DNA from 3 places in the Halomonas sp. SL1 genome. Region 1 is predicted to be linked to each of the others. Evidence: riboswitches for the same ligand, from Rfam matches in the RefSeq annotation. Region 1 holds a riboswitch; each other region holds the start of a gene.
The links. Region 1 has a riboswitch for thiamine pyrophosphate ahead of thiM (hydroxyethylthiazole kinase). Riboswitches for the same ligand answer to the same signal wherever they lie in the genome.

Region 2: it holds a riboswitch for thiamine pyrophosphate, as region 1 does, so the genes downstream of both, thiC (phosphomethylpyrimidine synthase ThiC) here and thiM (hydroxyethylthiazole kinase) in region 1, are expected to answer to the same signal.
Region 3: it holds a riboswitch for thiamine pyrophosphate, as region 1 does, so the genes downstream of both, C9J49_RS08925 (sodium:solute symporter) here and thiM (hydroxyethylthiazole kinase) in region 1, are expected to answer to the same signal.

What each region holds. Positions count from the first base shown of each region.
Region 1 is NZ_PYUQ02000031.1:36,376-43,374, forward strand. It holds gene C9J49_RS16505 (ATP-binding protein) at 1-730, shown strand, start outside; gene C9J49_RS16510 (hypothetical protein) at 841-1,131, shown strand; TPP riboswitch at 1,180-1,282, shown strand; gene thiM (hydroxyethylthiazole kinase) at 1,315-2,133, shown strand; gene thiE (thiamine phosphate synthase) at 2,123-2,743, shown strand; gene C9J49_RS16525 (DMT family transporter) at 2,823-3,698, opposite strand; gene C9J49_RS16530 (serine hydrolase) at 3,790-5,205, opposite strand; gene C9J49_RS16535 (HD domain-containing phosphohydrolase) at 5,244-6,999, opposite strand, start outside.
Region 2 is NZ_PYUQ02000008.1:128,535-135,533, forward strand. It holds gene tenA (thiaminase II) at 65-733, shown strand; TPP riboswitch at 1,041-1,160, shown strand; gene thiC (phosphomethylpyrimidine synthase ThiC) at 1,237-3,126, shown strand; gene C9J49_RS03280 (heavy metal translocating P-type ATPase) at 3,198-5,468, opposite strand; gene C9J49_RS03285 (sugar phosphorylase) at 5,629-6,999, shown strand, end outside.
Region 3 is NZ_PYUQ02000014.1:67,761-74,759, forward strand. It holds gene ilvD (dihydroxy-acid dehydratase) at 1-713, opposite strand, end outside; gene C9J49_RS08925 (sodium:solute symporter) at 783-2,171, opposite strand; TPP riboswitch at 2,161-2,273, opposite strand; gene C9J49_RS08930 (hypothetical protein) at 2,386-3,063, shown strand; gene C9J49_RS08935 (hypothetical protein) at 3,189-3,938, opposite strand; gene C9J49_RS08940 (YbaY family lipoprotein) at 4,147-4,497, opposite strand; gene C9J49_RS08945 (CoA-acylating methylmalonate-semialdehyde dehydrogenase) at 4,889-6,388, opposite strand; gene katG (catalase/peroxidase HPI) at 6,830-6,999, shown strand, end outside.

The DNA.
Region 1 (6,999 bases):
GCCCCGCGAGCTGGCCACCATCGTCGGCGCCCTCAACGGCCTGCTGGCGCGGATCCGCACCCTGCGGGCCCGCGAGAAGCGCTTCATCGCCGATGCCGCCCACGAGCTGCGCACCCCGCTGACGGTGCTCGACCTGCACGCCCAGAACGCCCTGGCCACCGAGGATCCGGCGGATCGGCGCGAGGCGCTGACCCTGTTGCGCGACGGCCTGGCCCGCGCCACCCGGCTGGTCGGCCAGCTGCTGACCCTGGCACGCCTGGACCCGGAGCAGGAAGGCGCCCCGGATCAGCGCATCGACCTGCTGCACGAGGTGCGCGAGTCGCTGGCCGAGCTGATGCCGCTGGCCACCGACCACGACCAGAGCCTGCACTTGGAGGCCGACGAGGCGGCAGACTGGGCGCTGACCACCGAGCCCGGCGCCGTCACCACCCTGATCAAGAACCTGGTCGGCAACGCCATCCGTCACTCCCCCGCCGGCAGCCGCATCGACGTGGCACTGACGGCGGAAGAGCGAGTGCTGGTGCTGCGGGTGGACGACAGCGGTCCCGGCATCCCCGAGGACGGCCGCCAGCAGGCGCTGGCGCGCTTCCACCGCGGCGGTGCGGGAGCCGGGGCCGGCCTCGGACTGTCCATCGTCGACCGTCTGGTACAGCGCCACGGCGGCCGCCTGACGCTGGGCGACGCCCCCGGCGGCGGGCTGCGCGTGAGCGTGCGGCTGCCCCGCGCCTGACACGGCATCGTCATGTCGCTCCCTTAGCGTTGGTGTAAGCCGACTTTAAGCCAACGCCGTTACGGTGGTGGGCTGAATCGCCCAACGACAACCGGAAAGGAGACATCGACATGCACGCCATGCCCCCGACCTCTCTCGACGCCGCCCTGCGCCGCCCCCTGTGGCTGGCCCTGGGCGGCGTGCTGCTGCTCGTCGTCGAATGGCTGATCAGCCCCTGGGGCGTGGGTAGCCTGCCGCTGGCGTTGGTCGCCCTGGCCGCCGGCGCCGCCTTGCTGCTTCGCCCCCTGAACGCGGCGATGCGCCTCGAACCCGAGGAGGAAGGCAACGGCATGAGCGCCGATCTCCAGAGCGTCTCCCAGGCCAGCCTGCTGACCCTGGCCGTGCTCCAGCTGGCCGCCTGAGGCGACGCCCGCCGGCTTTACATGCATCGGACGAAGGGCGATAGTGAGGCCCGACGACAGGGGCGCCGGGGCGATGATCCGCCGCGGCTGAGAGGCACCCTCACTACCTGACCCGGATAATGCCGGCGGAGGGAGTCGTGCCGGCTCCCTCGGTGGCCGCGCCTCCCGTCGCCAGGAGGCCCGATGCATTCCCTCGATCCCGCGCCGCATCTGGCGCGCGTGCGCCGCACCACCCCGCTGGTTCACAACATCACCAACCACGTGGCGATGAACTTCATGGCCAACGCGCTGCTGGCGCTGGGCGCCTCGCCCGCCATGGTCCACGCCCGCGAGGAGGCCGCCGAGTTCGCCGGCCTGGCCACCGCCCTGACGCTGAACATCGGCACCCTCTCGCCCCACTGGCTCGACGCCATGGACGACGCCGCCCGCGCCGCCAATGACGCCGACACGCCCTGGGTGCTCGACCCGGTGGCGGTGGGCGCCACCCGCTTTCGTCGCCAGGCCGGCGCCCGGCTGCTGGCGCTGGGGCCGACCGCGATCCGCGGCAACGCCTCGGAGATCCTGGCGCTGGCCCGACAGGGCGGCGGCGGGCGCGGCGTGGACAGCACCGACAGCGCCGACAGCGCCGAGCGCGCCGCCGTGGCGCTGGCCCGCGAGCATGCCACCGTGGTGGCGGTCACCGGCGAGGTCGACCTGGTCACCGACGGCCGACGCCTGACGCGGGTCTGCGGCGGCCATGCGCTGATGCCTCGCGTCACCACCATGGGCTGCGCCCTGACCGGCGTGGTCGGCGCCTTCCTGGCCGGCGCCGAGGATCCGTTCGAGGCCACCGTAGCGGCGCTGACCGCCTACGCCGCGGCCGGGGAGATCGCCGCCGAGACCGCCGCCGGCCCCGGCAGCTTCGCCGTGGCCTTCCTCGACGCCCTCTATGCCCTCGATCCCGACACCCTCGCTACGCCGCTGGCCGACCGTATCCACCTGGAGCTCACCGATGCGCCTTGATCTGTCCCTCTACCTGGTCACCGACCCCGAGCTGTGCGCCGCCCTCGGCGTGGAGCAGACCGTACGGGCCGCGGTGCGCGGCGGCGTCAGCGTCGTCCAGCTGCGCGACAAGCACGCCGCCGACGCCGAGATGATCCCGCTGGCCCGGCGCCTGAAGGCTGCCCTGGCCGGCAGCGGCGTGCCGTTGATCATCAACGACCGCCTCGAGGTCGCGCTGGCCAGTCGGGCCGACGGCCTGCACATCGGCCAGGACGACGGCGAGGTCGCCGATGCCCGTGCCGCGCTGGGCCCGGACGCCATCCTCGGCCTCTCGGTGCAGACCCACGAACAGCTGGCACGGCTGGACGCCGGGCGCCTCGACTACCTGGGCCTCGGCCCGGTGTTCGCCACGGCCACCAAGCAGGACCATGCCGCGCCGCTGGGCGTCGACGGCCTGGCGGCGCTGGCCGCCGCCAGCCCGCTGCCCACGGTGGCGATCGGCGGGCTCAAGGTCGAGCACGTCGAGGCGGTGCGCCGCGCCGGTGCCGGCGGCCTGGCGGTGGTCTCGGCGATCTGCGGCACCCCGGACCCGGAGGCCGCCGCCCGCGCCTTCCCGCCGTTCCACCGCTGACGCCTGAACGGCCAGCCCCGAACGCAGGCGGCCCCGCGCGAAAGAGCGCGGGGCCGCCGGGTCGCCGACGCGACCTGCGTCACAGGGAAGGCCGCCGGTTCAGCGCGACGCGCCGCTCCTGATAGGCGATGGCCAGGCCGCTGGCGATGATCAGGCTGCCGCCGGCGAACACCCAGGGGTCGGGCATCTCGCCCCAGAAGCCCCAGCCCAGCAGGGTCGCCCACAGCAGTGCCGTGTAGTCGAAGGGCGCGGCAATGGCCGCCGGGGCGTAGCGGAAGGCCTGGGTCAGGCCCACCATGGCGCCGACGCCGAGCACGCCAGCGCCCAGGAAGCCCAGCCAGTGCAGCGGCGCCGGGGCCTGCCAGACCCAGGGCAGGGTCAGGGAGGCGGCCAGGCAGGGCACCAGGGTGGTGTAGAAGACCATGGCCCAGAGGTGCTCCCCTTCGCCGTAGCGGCGCGCGGTGATCATGGTCAGGGCATAGAACAGCGCCGCGGCGACCACCACCAGCATGGCGGGCTGGAAACCGGCCGCCCCGGGCCGCACCACCACCAGCACCCCGACGAAGCCGAGCAGCGTGGCCAGCCAGGTCGGACGGTCGACCCGCTCGCCGAGCAAGGGCACCGACAGCAGCGTCACGAACAGCGGCGCGGCGAAGGCGATCGCCGTGGCGGTGGCCAGCGGCAGCAGCACCAGCCCCCACATGAAGGTGATCATGGTGGCGGTGAAGATCAGGCCGCGCAGCAGGTGCACGCCCGGACGCCGCGTGCCGAGGGTGCGCAGGCCGCCATTGAAGCGCGCGATCAGCACGATCAGCGGCAGCGACACCAGGGTGCGGAAGAAGATGATCTGCAGCGGCGAATGCACCGCGCCCAGCCACTTGGTGAGGGCATCGCCCAGGGCCAGACACAGCACGCCGCCGCACATGAACAGGATGCCTTTCAGAGAGGGAGCCATGCAGCGCCTCCGTGCGCGCGTCGAGGGAGGGGAAACGACACCGCCCCGACGGCCTGACCGTCGGGGCGGTGAGAGGGGCCGGAACCGAGGGTCAGAGCGAGGCCTGGACCACCATGCAGTCCATGCCCTGGGACTGGAGACGCTGGCAGGCGCTGCGGGCCTGGCGCTCGCCCAGATCGACCAACCGCGCCCGGTAGACGCCGGCTTGCGCCACCCAGGGCACGTCGACCCGGGCGTCATCCAGCTCCGCGGCCAGTCGGGCCGCGGCGCGGTCGGCCAGGCGACGAGCGTGATCGGCGTCGCTGAAGGCGCCGACCTGCACGCCCCAGCCGCCGGTCCGCTCGTCGCGGTCGATCAGCGCGGTCAGCGGATCCGCCTCCGCCGCACCGCCGACGGCCGCGTCGGCGCTCGGCGCCGAGGCCACGATCGCCTCGTCCGGCGAGGGGGCGGCGACCTCCTGCACCACCGGCCCCGGCGCGGCGGCGCGGCTCGGCTCGCTGGCCGCCGGCGTCGAGGCCGGCTCGGGCGCCCGGGCGGATACCGTCGCGGCCGGTGCCGGTGCCGGCGCGGCGCTGTCGCGGCTCGCCAGCATCTGACCGGCCGGCGGCAGCGTGCGGCCCGGCAGCGGCATCAGGCGCTCGTCGGCGATCTCGGTGCGGGCCAGCCAGCCGTGGCCGTCGGCCAGGGCGGCGCGGGCGAAGCCGCGGTTCAGCAGGTCGGCCATGTGCTCGTCGCGGGAGGCGGCGGTGAAGCCGCCCATCACCACCGAGAGCATGCGCCGGCCGCCATGCACCGCCGAAGTGGCGACGTTGAAGCCGGAGGCGCGGATGAAGCCGGTCTTGAGGCCGTCGGCGCCCGGGTAGTTGGCCAGCAGGCGATTGTGGCCGCGGTAGGTGTTGCCGCGCCAGGTGAAGTCCTGCAGCGAGAAGTAGTGGTAGTACTGCGGGAAATCGAGCATCAGCCGACGGGCCAGCACCGCCATGTCGCGGGCGGTGGTGACCTGGGCGTCGTCCGGCAGGCCGGAGGCGTTGCGGAAGGTGGTGTGGCGCATGCCGAGCTCGCGGGCGCGCTCGGTCATCATCCGCGCGAAGTGGCGCTCGCTGCCGCCCAGCGCCTCGGCGACGACCACCGCCACGTCGTTGGCCGAGCGCACCACCAGCGACTCGATGGCGGTCTCCACCGGGATGCTGTCGCCCGGCTTGAGATAGAGCTTGGTGGCCGGCATGGCCGCCGCCGCCCGCGACACCGGCAGCGGCTGCCCCAGGCTCATGCTGCGCCCTTCAATGGCCTCGAACAGCATGTAGAGGGTCATCATCTTGGTCAACGAGGCCGGATAGCGCGGCGCATCGGCGTTCTCGGCGTAGAGGATCTCGTGGGAGTCGGCGTCGATGACGATGCCCGCATAGCGGGGATTCTCGGCCTGGGCGAGCGGTGCCAGCAGCACGCTGGCCATGACGAGGGCGGCGAGCAGACTCACTCGCCAGCCGGAAATCGGAGTCGGCAGCATCGGTGTTCCCCTGAAGAATGACGCGCTTTATAAGTGCATTATGACCCAGGGGCCTGCCCTGTACAGGGCGAAACGCGGCCCGAGGCGCCATTTCCACTTTTCATTGTCGGACATCCAGCCTCGTTCTTGAGCGCGTCGATGTCCACCTCGTCGATCTGCGCCGGCGCCAGGAAGCGCTCGGCGTAGTCGCGCCACACCCCGCTGTCGAGCAGCAGGACGAAGACGTCGGGATCCAGATGGCCGTCGCGGGCCATGCCGGCCAGGATCGACAGCGAGCGCGACAGCGTCAGACCCGGCTTGTAGGGCCGGTCGGCGGCGGTCAGCGCCTCGAACACGTCGGCCACCGCCATGATGCGCTCCTCCAGACTGGCCTCGGCCAGCACCAGCCGGCGCGGATAGCCCCGGCCGTCCATGCGCTCGTGATGGTTTCCGGCGATGGTCGGCACCCGCCGCAGGTGTGCCGGCCAGGGCAGCGACTCGAGCATCATGATGGTCTGGACGATGTGCTCCTGGATGCGGAAACGCTCGACGTCGTTGAGCGTGCCGCGGGCCACCCGCAGGTTGTAGAGCTCGCCCTGGTCGCCGGCCACCTCGGGCGGCTGCATGGCGAAGCCCCAGCGGTTGCGCGGGTCGTCCTCGGCCACCGGCGGCGGCGCGACGGCCCAGTCGAGGCGGTCCCGCGGGCGGTCGGCCAGCAGCCGCTCCTCGGCGGGCGGCGGCGCCTCCGGCTCGCGCGCCAGGCGCCCGGCCTCCTCCTCGGACACGCCGAGGCGGTCGTCGAAGTGGCGCCACCAGCGCCAGTCGGCGATCGCCTCGAGCCGCGCCAGGCGAGTCTCGTCGAGCGCCTCGCCGCCGCGGTTGAGCTCGGCCACCAGCCGGAAGGCCTCCTGCAGCTCGGCCTGCCGGCGCCGTCGCGCCTCGGCCAGCGCGGGTTCGTCGCCGCCCTCGGCGAGCCCGCGCCAGTAGGCGACGTCGGCGTCGCGCCACAGCACCTCGAAGCGGGTGCGGATCTCGTGGATGCGGTTGTAGCGGGCCTCCAGCTTGGTGGCCTTCTCCATGACCTCGTCGGGCGTGGTCAGCTTGCCGCAGTCGTGCAGCCAGGCCGCCAGGTGGAAGGCGGTGCGACGGTCGTCATCCAGCGTCTCGTCGGCGAAGGGGCCGCTGGTCGAGCGGTGGGCGCCCTCCAGCAGCATCTCGGCCAGCTGCGGCACCCTCGAACAGTGGCCGCCGGTATGCGCCGACTTGGCGTCGGTGGCTCCGGCGATCAGCTCGACGATGGCGTCCAGCAGGCGCTTCTCGCCCTCCAGCAGGCGGCGGGTCTCGATGGCCACCGCCGCCGCGCCGGAGAGCTCCTCGACGAAGCGCCGCCAGGAACGATCGCCGCCCGATCCCGACGCGCGCAGCGCCAGTATCAGCAGCCCCATGCGATGGCCACTGCGATTGCACAGCGGCTGCACCAGATAGCCGCTGGCCGCGGCCCGGCGCTCCAGCGCCGCCATGCCGGTCTCGTCGGGGGCCTTCAGGGTCAGGCACGCCGGCAGTGGATCGTCGGGATCGCCCTGGCCCTGCTCGGCCTCACAGGCGAAGCGGGTGGGATCGCTCTCGTCCTCGAGGTAGATGGCGCCGTGGCGGCTGTCGGTGATGTTCAGCAGGTCCTCGAGGACGGTGGCGAGCAGCGTATCCAGCCGCGGCTCGCGGCTCAGCGTGCGGGTCATGCGCTGGAAGCCCGCGATGCCCTCGGCCATGCCCGTCAGGGCGCCGCTCAGCTGCTGCACCTCGCGCACCGGCGAGCGC
Region 2 (6,999 bases), on a different contig from region 1:
TCACCGCCTCCGCTACGCCCGTGCGCACCCTCCGGCATCCGCTCTCATCGGAATCGGAGGCAAGATGGGCCGTCGCTTCAGTGATCTCACCGCCGCCTGCCAGGCCGACTGGCGCGCCTACACCGAGCACGACTTCGTCCGCGCCCTGGGCGCCGGCACGCTCGAGGCGGACGCCTTCCGCCACTACCTGCAGCAGGACTACCTGTTCCTGATCCACTTCGCCCGCGCCTACGCCCTGGCCGCCTACAAGAGCCGCGACCTCGACGAGCTGTGCCAGGCCTTCGACGGCCTGAAGACCATCCTCGACGTCGAACTGGACCTGCACCGCGGCTTCTGTCGCGACTGGGGCATCACCGAAGACGACCTGGCGGCGCTGCCCGAGGCCCGCGCTACCCTGGCCTACACCCGCTTCGTGCTCGACGCCGGCAGCCGCGGCGACCTGCTCGACCTGCGCGTGGCGCTGGCCCCCTGCCTGGTGGGCTACGGCGAGATCGCCAACTGGCTCGAGGCGCAGCCGTTCACCGTGCGCGGCGACGCCAACCCCTATGACGCCTGGATCGCCATGTATCAGGGCGACGACTTCCAGCGGGCGATGCACGCCGAGATCGCCTGGCTGGACGCGCGCCTGGCCGAGGTGACGCCGGCGCGCTTCGACCAGCTGGCGCGGCTGTTCCGCGACGCTACCCGGCTGGAGATCGACTTCTGGCAGATGGGGCTGGATCGCGCGGACTGAGCTCCACCTTCCTTGACTGCCGAGCTTTTCCGGCGACAAGACCACGCGAGGCGCTGTGAACCCATCCCTGGGCGCTAACTTTTGCCCTGCGGCACTCTCGCATCCTGCTCCGTTTGCAGGACCAGTGCTGGCCATCCATGGCCAGCCCGTTCGGCGAGGATCGCCTCACCCATGGCAAAAACCCTCGCTTTGTCTTGCCCCCGGCGCTCGGCTAGCACCGCGCCAGCTCGGCCCCTGGCCCACGATAGAAAAAAAGTAGGTAGGAAGAAGAAAGGCAATGACACGGCCCGCCCAGCGGCGGGCACCACCACGCTTGACGGGGTGCCGTTGAAGACGGCTGAGATCATGCGGCGCGAGGCGCCGGAGCATGGATCCCGTTGAACCTGAACTGGCTAGGACCAGCGTAGGGATCAAGCGACACGCGGCGGCGCCTCGGCGTCGGCCGCCCCTGTCCTCCCCGACGGTCCTCCCTGACGAACCACTCAAGCCAAGGGAGCACGACCATGAGCAAGACCATCCATTTCCTCAACGAGAACGCCCGCGTCGACGCCGCCGCCGTGGCCCCGCTGGCCGGCTCGCGCAAGGTCTTCGTCGAAGGCTCGCGACCCGATATCCGCGTGCCCTTCCGCGAGATCGGCCTGTCACCAACCCGCACCTCCGGCGCAGATGAAGAAAACCCGCCGCTGCTGGTCTACGACACCTCCGGCCCCTACACCGACCCCGAGGCCGACATCGACCTGCGCCGCGGCCTGCCCGAGCTGCGCCGCGACTGGATCGAGGCCCGCGACGACACCGAGTTCCTCGACGGCCCGACCTCGGAGTACGGCCGCCGCCGCGCCAACGACCCCATGCTGGCCCCACTGCGCTTCGAGCTGACCCGCATGCCCCGCCGGGCCAAGGAAGGGAAGAACGTCACCCAGCTGCACTATGCGCGCCAGGGCATCGTCACCCCCGAGATGGAATTCATCGCCATTCGGGAAAACCAGAAGCGCCAGACGATGGGCACCGAAGAGGTCGAGCGCATCCTCGGCCACCAGCACCCGGGCGAGGCCTTCGGCGCCCGCCTGCCCGAGGAGATCACCCCCGAGTTCGTGCGCGACGAGGTGGCCGCCGGCCGCGCCATCATCCCCAACAACATCAACCACCCGGAATCCGAGCCGATGATCATCGGCCGCAACTTCCTGGTGAAGATCAACGGCAACCTCGGCAACTCGGCGGTCACCTCGTCCATCGAGGACGAGGTCGACAAGATGACCTGGGGTATCCGCTGGGGCGCCGACACCATCATGGACCTGTCCACCGGGCAGAACATCCACGAGACCCGCGAGTGGATCATCCGCAACGCCCCGGTGCCGATCGGCACCGTGCCCATCTATCAGGCGCTGGAGAAGGTCAACGGCGTGGCCGAGGACCTGACCTGGGAGGTGTTCCGCGACACCCTGATCGAGCAGGCCGAACAGGGCGTCGACTACTTCACCATCCACGCCGGCGTGCTGCTGCGCTACGTGCCGCTCACCGCTAGACGCACCACCGGCATCGTCTCCCGCGGCGGCTCGATCATGGCCAAGTGGTGCCTCTACCACCACCGCGAAAGCTTCCTCTACGAGCACTTCGAGGAGATCTGCGAGATCTGCAAGCGCTACGACATCGCCTTCTCGCTGGGCGACGGCCTGCGCCCGGGCTCGGTGGCCGACGCCAACGACGAGGCCCAGTTCGCCGAGCTCGAGACCCTGGGCGAGCTGACCCGCATCGCCTGGGAGCACGACGTCCAGGTGATGATCGAGGGCCCCGGTCACGTGCCGATGCACCTGATCAAGGAGAACATGGACAAACAGCTCCGCGAGTGCGACGAGGCGCCCTTCTACACCCTCGGGCCGCTGACCACCGACATCGCGCCGGGCTACGACCACATCACCTCCGGCATCGGCGCGGCGATGATCGGCTGGTACGGCTGCGCCATGCTCTGCTACGTGACCCCCAAGGAGCACCTGGGCCTGCCCAACAAGGACGACGTCAAGACCGGCATCATCACCTACAAGATCGCCGCGCATGCTGCTGATCTCGCGAAGGGTCACCCGGCCGCCCAGCGCCGTGACAATGCCCTGTCGAAGGCACGCTTCGAGTTCCGCTGGGAGGACCAGTTCAACCTCGGCCTCGACCCGGACACCGCCCGCGAGTACCACGACGAGACCCTGCCCAAGGACTCGGCCAAGGTGGCCCACTTCTGCTCCATGTGCGGGCCCAAGTTCTGCTCGATGAAGATCAGCCAGGAGGTTCGCGACTACGCGGCCGACAACGGCCTCGAAGGCGACCGCGCCGTGGTGGAGCGCGGCATGGCCGAACAGGCCGAGAAGTTCCGCGACCAGGGCGCCGAGCTGTACAAGGAGGTCTGACCTCCCGCCTTGATGCAGAACGCCGCGCCGGCTGCATGCCGGCGCGGCGTTTTTCATGCGGCCAAACGGGTTCAGTTTGCCGCGGGCACGGGAGCAACGACCTCGTTGTCTTCCGTCGAGTCACGCCCGCCCGGCGCGAAGCGCAGCAGCCGCAGGGCGTTGAGCGTGACCAGCACGGTGGCGCCGGTATCGGCCAGGATCGCCAGCCACAGCCCGGTGATGCCGAGCACGGTGGTCACCAGGAACAGCCCCTTGAGCCCCAGGGCGATGGCGATGTTCTGGCGGATGTTGGCCATGGTCGCCCGCGCCAGCCGGATCAGCGCCGCCGCGTCGCCCACCCGGTTGCGCAGCAGCGCGCCGTCGGCGGTCTCCAGCGCCACGTCGGTCCCCGAGCCCATGGCCACGCCCACCTGGGCGCTGGCCAGGGCCGGGGCGTCGTTGATGCCGTCACCGATCATCATCGTCCGCTCATGGCCGGCCAGCTCACGGATCGCCTCGACCTTGCCCTCCGGCATAAGCCCGGCGCGACGCTCGATGCCGAGGCGCCCGGCGATGGCCGCGGCGGTGCGATCGTTGTCGCCGGTCAGCATCACCGAGCGCACGCCCAGCGCCGACAGCGCCTGCACGCCGGCCTCGGCATCGGGCCGCGGCTCGTCGCGCAGGGCGATGGCCCCCAGCGCCACGCCGTCCTCGACCGCCACGATCACCGTCTTGCCCTCGGCCTCGAGTTCCTCGATTCGCGCGGCCAGCGCCTCGGCCAGCGTGCCGCGATCGGCCACGTGGCGCGGCGCGCCGACGAAGGCCCGGCGACCCTCGATCAGCGCCTCGACGCCCTGCCCGGGCACCGCCCGGGCCTCGCTGACCCTTGAGGCCGCGACCTGCTGCGCCTCCGCATGGGCGACCACCGCCTGCGCCAGCGGATGGCTGGCGTCGCGCTCCAGGCCCGCGGCCAGGGCGATCACGTCCTGCGCGGCCACGGCGTCGCTTGCCGGCACCACATCGGTCACCCGCGGCCGGCCCTCGGTCAGGGTGCCGGTCTTGTCGAAGGCGACCGCCTCGGTGCGGGCGGCGGCTTCGATCACCGCACCGCCCTTGAGCAACAGCCCGTGCCGGGCGCCGCTGGAGAGCGACGAGGCGATCGATGCCGGCACCGAGATCACCAGCGCGCAGGGGCAACCGATCAGCAGCAGCGCCAGGGCGCGATAGGTCCACTCGCCCCATTCGCCGCCCAACGCCAGCGGCGGCACCACGGCCACCAGCACCGCCAGGCCGACCACCGCCGGCATGTAGACGCGGCTGAAGCGGTCGATGAAGCGCTCGGTGGGCGCCCGCGCCTCCTGGGCTTCCTCCACCAGCCGGATGATGCGTGCGATGGTGTTGTCCTCGGGCGGCCGGGCCACGCGCAGCCGCAGCACGCCGTCATGGTTGATCGAGCCGGCGAACACCTCGTCGCCCTCGCCCCGGTCCCGCGGCACCGACTCGCCGGTCACCGGCGACTCATCGATCGACGAGCGGCCCTCGAGGATGGTGGCGTCGGCGGGGATGCGGTCGCCGGGGCGCACCACCACCACCTGGCCGACCGCCAGATGTGCCGCATCCACCGTGCGCGTCTCGCCGGGGGCGACTTCCAGGCGTGCCTCGCGAGGCACCAGATCGGCCAGCGCGCGGATGCCCGAGCGGGCCCGGTCCGCGGCCACGCCCTCGAGGATCTCGCCGATAGCGAACAGCAGCACCACCATGGCCGCCTCCTCGGCGGCGCCGATGATCAGCGCACCGCCGGCGGCCAGGGTCATCAGCATCTCGATGGTGAACGGCATGCCGACCCGCGCCGCACTCACCGCACGGCGAGCGACCGGCGCCAGTCCGATCAGGCAGGCCGCCAGGAAGGCCCAGTGGGCCACCTCCGTTCCGACGGTGAAGCGCAGCAGCGTGGCCACGCCGAGCGCCACCCCGGTGGCCAGCACCAGCCGCCCCTTGGCGGTGGCATGCCAGCGCCGGGGCGAGGCGTCATCACCCCGACGGAAATGATCGGCATGATCGCGCCCGGCACAGCAGCCGGCGCCCGAAGGCGCCTCGGCATCGTCCTGCGCCGACTGGCGCCGAACGCCATAGCCCAACCGCTCGACCAGCGACGCCACGTCCTCGGGCGCCGTGCGGCCGGTATCCAGATCGAGGGCCAGCGAGCCCTGCATGACCGAGACCTTCACGTCAGCCACGCCATCCAGACGCTCCAGCGCGCCGCGGATCTTGCCGGCGCAGCTCGGACAGTCCATGCCTTCCACGCGCCACTGGTGTCGCTGGAGTGCACCCTTTTCAGCTTCCTGCGCGGCGTCTTGCGCCATCCTGACCTCCTCGGGGCTCGTCATCGAAACATGGCATCAGCCTAGAGCCTCTAGCCGCTATAGACTCAAGCGGTGATGACGCCGGGCACGACACCGCCAGCATGGACAGCTGGCACGCGGCCTGCATGCTTAAGGAAACCCCCAACGAGAGGCGATCGCCATGCCGGCACCCTCCCTTTCGACGCCACTTGGCGCCGAGGCCTTCCATGAGCGCGCCCATCGCCACCTGACGATGCTCTACGGCCCCCGCGCCGACGAGGTGCTGCGCCGGCTGTTCACCCTGCTGGCGCATCAGGCCCCCATGACGCCCCCGGATGGTGAGGCACCGCCCGCCCGTCCGCTGTGGAGTGAACGCGACCAGTGGCTGATCGCCTACGGCGACAGCCTGGTCGACGGCGAGCAGCCACCGCTCGACGTCCTCGACGACTTCGTCGCCGGCCGCCTCGGAGAGACCTTCAGCGGCGTGCACCTGCTGCCCTTCTTCCCCTGGAGCAGCGACGATGGCTTCTCGGTCATCCACTACCGCGAGGTCGATCCCAAACTCGGCGACTGGCCCCAGGTCCGCCGCCTTTCCCGTCGCTTCGATCTGGGGGTCGACCTGGTGCTCAACCACGTCTCACGGGAATCGCTGTGGTTCGCCGACTATCTCGGCGGCAACCAGCCCGGCCGCGACTACTTCATCGAGATGGATCCCGAGACCGACCTCTCGGCGGTGGTGCGGCCACGCAGCTCGCCGCTGCTGGTCAAGGTGCCGACCCGCCGCGGGCCCCGTCACCTGTGGGCGACCTTCTCCGAGGATCAGATCGACCTGAACTTCGCCAACCCCGACGTGCTGCTGGAGTTCGTCGGTATCCTGCTGTTCTACCTCTGCCAGGGCGCGCGAGTGATCCGCCTGGATGCCATCGCCTACCTGTGGAAGAAGGTCGGCACCTCCTGCATCCACCTGCCCGAGACCCACGAGGTCGTGCGGCTGCTGCGCGCCATCGCCGATCACGTGGCGCCGGGCACGCTGATCCTCACTGAGACCAACGTGCCGCACCGCGAGAACATCAGCTACTTCGGCCTGGATCGGCTGGAGCAGGACGGCACGCCGCCGGACGAGGCCCACCTGGTCTATCAGTTCCCGCTGCCGCCGCTGCTGCTGCACACCTTTACCAGTGGCGAGGCCGGCACCCTGGCGGCCTGGCTGCGCAGCCTGCCCGCACTGCCCCCGGGCTGCAGCTTCCTCAACTTTACCGCCAGCCACGACGGCATCGGCGTACGCCCGCTGGAGGGCTGGCTGCCCCACCACGAGGTCGAGGCGCTGCTCGAGCTGATGCACCGCTTCGGCGGCTTCGTCAGCATGCGCACCAAGGACGATGGCGAGGACTCGCCCTACGAGATCAACATCACCTGGTTCGACGCCATGAAGGGCACGAGACGCGGCGCGGACCCCTGGCAGATGCCGCGTTTCCTGTGCAGCCAGCAGCTGATGCTCGGCCTCAAGGGCATCCCGGCGCTGTATCTGCACGCGCTGACCGGCACCCTCAAC
Region 3 (6,999 bases), on a different contig from region 1:
GCCGCCCGGCTGTCGTCGCGCTTGGTCTGGGACACGGCGTTCTGCGCCGAGCTGCCGGGCAGGCTCATGCCCAGCGCCTCGATGGCCGAGGCCATGGTGTTGGCGGTGTACATGCCGCCGCAGGCACCGGGCCCGGGAATCGCCGTCTCCTCGATCCGCTTGACGTCGATGAGGTCGAGATCGCCGCGGCTGTGGGCGCCCATGGCCTCGAACACCGAGACGATGTCGGTGTGCCCCTCGCCGGGCAGGATGGTGCCGCCGTAGACGAAGACGCTGGGCCGGTCGAGCCGCGCCAGGCCGATCAGGCAGCCGGGCATGTTCTTGTCGCAGCCGCCGATGGCCACCAGGCCATCGAAGCCCTCGCAGCCGGCCACCGTCTCGATGGAATCGGCGATCACCTCCCGCGACACCAGTGAATACTTCATGCCCTCGGTGCCGTTGGCGATGCCGTCGGAGATGGTGATGGTGTTGAAGATCACGCCCTTGCCGCCGGCCGCATCGGCACCAGCGCTGGCCTGCTCGGCGAGCTCGCCGATGTGGCTGTTGCAGGGCGTGACGCGGCTCCAGGTGGACGCAATGCCCACCTGGGGCCTGGTGAAGTCGGCGTCGTTGAAGCCCACCGCGCGCAGCATGGCGCGGCTGGCCGACTTGCCGACGCCGTCCACCACCGGGGCGGAATGGCGGCGGCGGGGATCCTGTGGCGTGTCACTCATGGCGCGGCTCCTCCGTCAGGTCGGGATGACCTTCAGAGGGTGGCCGTCATCCGCCGGCCTGGCAACCGTTCAGGCCGTACGCCGCACCGCGGCCGGGCGCCACCAGGCCACCAGCAGCGCCACCGCGCTGGAGGCCAGAAGCGCACCGAGGAAGGGCGGCAGGGTCGGCACCCCGCCGGGAAAGCTCGCCGCCAGCAGGCCATCGAGGGCACTGCCCGAGGCGACCCACCCCGGCAGCACCGCGCCCGCCAGCCCGGCGAGACCGCCGGCCAGCGCCGCCATGGCGCTCATCCGCGCCCACAGCCCCAGCAGCACCGGCACCACGATGGCCGCGCACAGCAGATCGGCGATCAGGAACAGTCGCAGCACCGAGAGCCCCTGCAGGGCGATCGCCACCACCGGCACCATCAGCGCCACGGTGACCCACCGCGCCGCCCTGAGCGACAGGCCGCGACGGCCGCTGCCGGCCACCACCAGCGAGGCGATGCCGTTCTGCAGGGTATCGACGCTGGAGGCCACCAGGGTCACCGCCAGCACCAGCGCCGGCAGCGCCAGCCAGCCCGGCGCCTCGGCGAGCAGCGCGAAGAACGGGATCGGCGGCTCGCCCAGCGACACGCCCGCCATGGCGGCCAGCATGCCGAGGCCGCCGACCACCGCCACCACCAGCACGGTGATGCCGCCGCCCAGCCAGGCGCCGCGCCCCAGCGCCCGGTCGTCCCGGGCCGCCCACACCCGCTGCCAGTAGCCCTGATGGAAGAGGTTGGCCGCGGTCACCGCGATCACCAGCGTCAGCGCCACGGACAGGGCATCCGCGGCGGGGATCGACGGCAGCGCGGCCTCGGCCGGCAGCTCGGGCAACCGGGCCAGCGCCACGCCGCCCACCACCCCCAGCAGGGCCAGCAGCAGCCAGGCCTGCCAGCGGTCGGTGGCCAGGCTCGCACGCAGCCCGCCCAGCGCGGTGTAGAGCAGGGTCGCCACCGCCACGCCGACCACCACCAGCGCCACCGGGACGTCCGACAGCAGCCCGGTGATGGCGCCGATGGCGGTCAGCTCGGCGGCCAGGAAGCAGCCCATGTACAGCACCGAGACCAGCGCCACCCAGCGGCGGATGCCGGCGCCGAAACAGGCCTCGGCGTACTCGCCGATGCTGCGCCCCTCCGGCAGGCGACGGCGGATGGCCGGGCCGAAGGCGCCGAGCACGATGAACGGCAGCGCCGAGCCGATGGCATAGCCGGCCAGACCCAGCGGGCCGACGAAGGCGCCGATCTCGGGCGGCGCGAAGAGGATCCAGGCCCCCATGCCGGAGGCCAGGAAGGAGAGCCCCAGGGTCGGGGCCGACTGGGAGTTGCGGGCGGTAACGTAGTCGTCGAGCGGGCCGTCGGCCCGGCGGGCACGCAGGCCCAGAACGGTGAAACACAAAAGCGCCGCGCCAAGCACGGCTGACGTCAGATAAGGCATGTCGCACTTCCTCCGCCGGTGTGAACCGGATCAGGTTCCAGGGTCAGCGACGCACGCTCTCTCAGCCCCGCCGATGCCGGCGAGACTCCCCTGGCGACAGTGAATGGATTGTAGTGGCGATCCTCAAGACAGGGCCAAAATGGCCGATATCCGGATTGCCACGCCAGCATGACACATCCTTCCCGCCATTCGAACAACCAGCCCGGACCCCGCCATGCCGTTTACCGAAGCCAAGGAACACGCCCCCGGTTGCCTGCACCGGATCTTCGCCGAGCCCTACGCCGCCTTCGACAACGGCGTCCCCGAGCGCCAGCTGCACCTGCGCATCGCCCTCCAGGCGCTGCTGGAGGCGCCGATGCGCGAAGGGCGACTGACGCTCAGGGTGATCCACGGCTGGGAGAACGGCGGCTGCGCCCCCGAAGACCTGCGACATGGCGACCATGCGCTGGGCAAGACGGCCGACCTGCGTGCGATCGCCGAGCGCTACCAGCAGGCGCTGGACCGTCTCGCCCCGCTGCCGGGCGAGGCCGACAGCCTGCTCGCCGAGCCGCTGGCCAGTGCCATCGCCGGCGCCGAGGCCGACGGCCTCGAGGTCGACTCAGAGACTCGAGACAACCCGGCCCGCTGGCCGGCGTTTCCCCGCGGCCTGTCGCTGTATACCTTCTTCAAGGTCTATCACCGCCTGACCTACGGCGAGGACGAGGCCTACCGCTCGATCCGCTGCAATACGCCCGAGGGCAGCCGCGAGATCCACGAATTCCATCTGGAGGAAGGCGAATTCGCCATCGTTCGCCCCGCCGCCGACGAACCCGGCGAGTGCGTGCTGGTGCTGCACGTGGGCCAACTGGAACCGCTGAGCGAGCTGCTGGAGATGGCCCATATCCGCCCCTAGGCGATACCGGAGCGGGGCCTCAGGAGGAGGCAGAAGCTTCCATGGAAGGGGCCAGGATCGCCTGAGACGTCATTGATCTTTAGCGCTTCGGAGGCGACCAGCGGCCCCCTACTCACCGCTGCCGTTCAAGGCAACAGCAGCTTCGCGGTGAGGTTGAGGGTGTCCGAGGCGCTCACCCCCTCGTCGTAGAAGTTGTGCTCATAGCTGGCCGTGAACTGCACCGGATACTCCTGAATCCTCACCAGCTTGTTGAGCGCAACGCCCAGGGGCAGGCTCACCCAATCATGCTGCTCCCAGTCATAGGTGATCGACATGTCGGAGGCCCCCGCCGACCAACCATTCCCGAGGCTGTAGTTCACGATCGGCTGCACGATCGAGATATTCACGTCGCGGTAGTCGTCGTCTCCCGCCACCGTGAACACGTTCTGGTTGAACAGCCCCCATATCCCCCAGGGTTGGCTGGCCACGAAGCCCACGGCGGGACCGAGGCCCCATTTCTCGGCGCTCAGGCCGTCTTCCCCGGTCGGCAACAGCGCTACCGCACCCACGCCGAATCGCCCCCATGACCGGTCGAAGGTCACCAGGTCGAAGAGTGTCATGTCGGACCAGCCGCTCGAGTCATTCGGCGAGTCGGTCACGTAAGGCGCGGTGAGCCGGAAGATGTTGCTGGAGTCGCCCAGCGAGAACGGAATGGCGGCGCGGAACTGCATGCGGTTTCCGTCCTCGTCGTCGAGGTTGTGGTACCGGTACGTGTAGAAGTCCTGCAGCTGGAAGGCCATGACGGAGGCCGTCGGATCATTGGCTTCCGAGCCCAGGCCATCTTGCTGAGCGCTGGCTATCCCCGGGGAAAACATGGCAAAGAAGGTGGCGATCATCAGTGCATTTCGTGCAAGCATCCGTGGCTCCCTGGTCTCCGGTTTTCTTTCCCCATGCCCGGATAGGCATGCCCACAGCAGGCAGGCACGTTTCATGTCCGCAGACGTGGCACCCGTGATGCCCCACGGATGGCTCGCTGGCGCACCTGCAGAGCCAAAGCCGAAGGAAACTCGCGAGGGGGGAAATCTCCCTCGGCCCCAGCAACGCTTACTGCCGCGAGACCCTGATGCGCACGGGGTCGGCCGCCTCGCCGGCGAAGGGATCAACGTGCTCCGTACTGGTGAACAGCAGCTCACCGTCGTGAACGATCCGTGCCCGCAGTCCGTAAGTCATGCGCTCGTCGATGGCCTGAGGATCATAGACCAGCCGGAACGGATAAGGGGGCTGGGCGCCCTCGACGGTGTAGGTGTAATCGGTGAGCACGGTGGCGGGCGCATCCGCGCGCGACTGATCCTCGAGCGTCACGATGACCTCGGCTCCCGGGGGCAGCGCCATGCGCTCGCGATACCACACCTCGCCGCTGATGACCCGCATCAGGGAGTTGTCCGGCTGCTGCATCGACGACTCCCCCGCCCTCTGTGGCTGACTGCATGCCGCCAGCAACAGGACGAGAGTGCCAATCATCCAGGGACCGGTCACTGCCGCGATTCCGTTTTTCGATCTCATTGATGACTCCTTCATGTACCAGGGCAGAGAGAAGACTCGTCACCGCTGGCCGCGTCACCCCGGATAGGCCCGTGGCGCCAAGGCGGGTTCATTCCCGTCGACACTCCATCAAGTTAGCAAGGTTTCCACGTACCGCCAGAGCAAGCGGGAGGCCTGACATGACCCGGGTCATGGAATCCCCCGGGCGCCGAACGCCGTACCGTCTACCGGGCAAGCCGCCCCAACCACGACGGCCCCGCCTCTCCCGAGGCGGGGCCGTCGATGATCGCCGAGCGGGATGGGATCAGCTCAGCGAGATGGTGCTGTTGATGCCGCCGGAGACGTTTTCCGGCTCGAACCAGCGGGCGGTGACGGTCTTGGTCTGGGTCCAGAAGCCGATCGCCTGCTTGCCGTTGGGTCCCAGGTCGCCGAGCTTGGAGGCCCGCGAGCCGGTGAAGCTGAAGTAGGCCACCGGCACCGGAATCGGCACGTTGATGCCCACCTGGCCGACGTCGATCTCGGTCTCGAAGCGGCGAGCCACCCAGCCGGAGTTGGTGAAGATCGAGGTGCCGTTGCCGTTGGGATTGGCGTTGATGAACTCGATCGCCTCGTCGAGCGTCTCGGCGCTCACCACGCACAGCACCGGGCCGAAGATCTCCTCGCGGTAGATGGTCATCTCGGCGGTCACGTCGGCGAACAGGGTCGGGCCGACGAAGTTGCCCTCCGGATAGCCCTCGACCTCACGGCCACGACCGTCGACCAGCAGCCGGGCGCCCTCCTGCTCGCCGGCGGCGATCAGGTCCTCCACCCGCGCCTTGGCGGCCGGCGACACCAGCGGGCCGAGGTCGGCGTCACGCTGGGTGCCGGGGCCGACCTTCATGTGGCGGGCGCCCTCGACCAGCTCGTCCAGCCAGTCGCGAGCCTCGCCCACCAGCACCACCACCGAGTTGGCCATGCAGCGCTGGCCGGCGGCGCCGAAGGCCGAGCCCAGCAGGTTGTTGATGGCCTGGCTGCGGTTGGCGTCGGGCATCACCACACAGTGGTTCTTGGCCCCCATCATCGCCTGGGCGCGCTTGCCGGCCTCGGCGGCGCGGCGATAGAGCTGGGTGCCGACGTGGGTCGAGCCGATGAACGACACCGCCTTGATGTCCGGATGATCGCAGAGGCGATTGGCCACGTCCGGGCCGCCGTGGACCACGTTGAGCACGCCGGCCGGCACGCCGGCCTCGTGGGCCAGCTCGACCAGCCGCATGGTCGAGCTCGGATCCTGCTCGGAGGGCTTGAGCACGAAGGTGTTTCCGGTGGCGATGGCCAGCGGGAACATGAAGCACGGCAGCATGATCGGGAAGTTGAAGGCGGTGATCCCGGCGCCCACGCCCAGCGGCTGATTGAGGGTGTAGACGTCGACCTCGGTGGCGGCGTTCTCGGCCAGCTCGCCGAGCTGCAGCGAGGTGATCGAGCAGGCGTGCTCCACCACCTCGAGGCCACGACCCACCTCGCCGGCGGCGTCCGGCAGGGTCTTGCCGTGCTCCTCGGTGATCAGCGCGGCCAGCTCCTCGGTGTGCTCGCGGATCAGCGCCTGCAGCTTCAGCATGATGCGCTGACGCTTGGCCAGCGGCGTGCGACGCCATTCCTGGAAGGCTGCCCTGGCGCTGGCCACGGCGCGATCGACCTCCTCCAGGGTGCAGAACGGCACCCGGGCGACCACCTCCTGGGTGGCCGGATTGAGTACGTCGCGCCATTCCTGGCTCTGCGAGGTGACGGCCTGGCCATCGATATACAGCGGGATCTCTCTGACGGACATCTAGCGGCTCCTTTGGCGGCCCCGGGGAGAGGCTCCCTGCCCTCCCCCGGGTTCGCGGTTTGTGATTGTTATCCGATGTTCGGCCCCGTTAATGCATCGACGGGGCCGGATCGAGAACAGCGAAACGCTCATGCGGGGCTCATGATTACCGAGCCATCGAGTGTAGGGAGGCCGCGAATCGCCAGGCAACCAGGGGGCGACCAATGGACGACGGCCGGCCACGCCGAACGGGACCGGCCTCGTATCGTCAAAGGACGATAAAGGTTTGCTATCAACTTGTTCAGGAAAGAAAAATGGCAGTCGCCCCAGTCATCACTAAGCTATGTGAAAGAGGCTAGAGGCCCGCTTGGATGTACCGGATTCCCGGCATTCGGCAACAAGGGCGGCGACGTGACCTCTATCGATACTGGAGCACACGACCACGCGATGAAGGAGTACGAGATGGGTGACGCAACACAGCAAGGCGGCGCGGGCAAGTGCCCGGTCATGCACGGCGGCATGACCGAAACCGGCACCTCGGTCATGGACTGGTGGCCCAATGCCCTCAACCTCGACATCCTCCACCAGCACGACCGCAAGACCGACCCGATGGGCGACGACTTCGACTATCG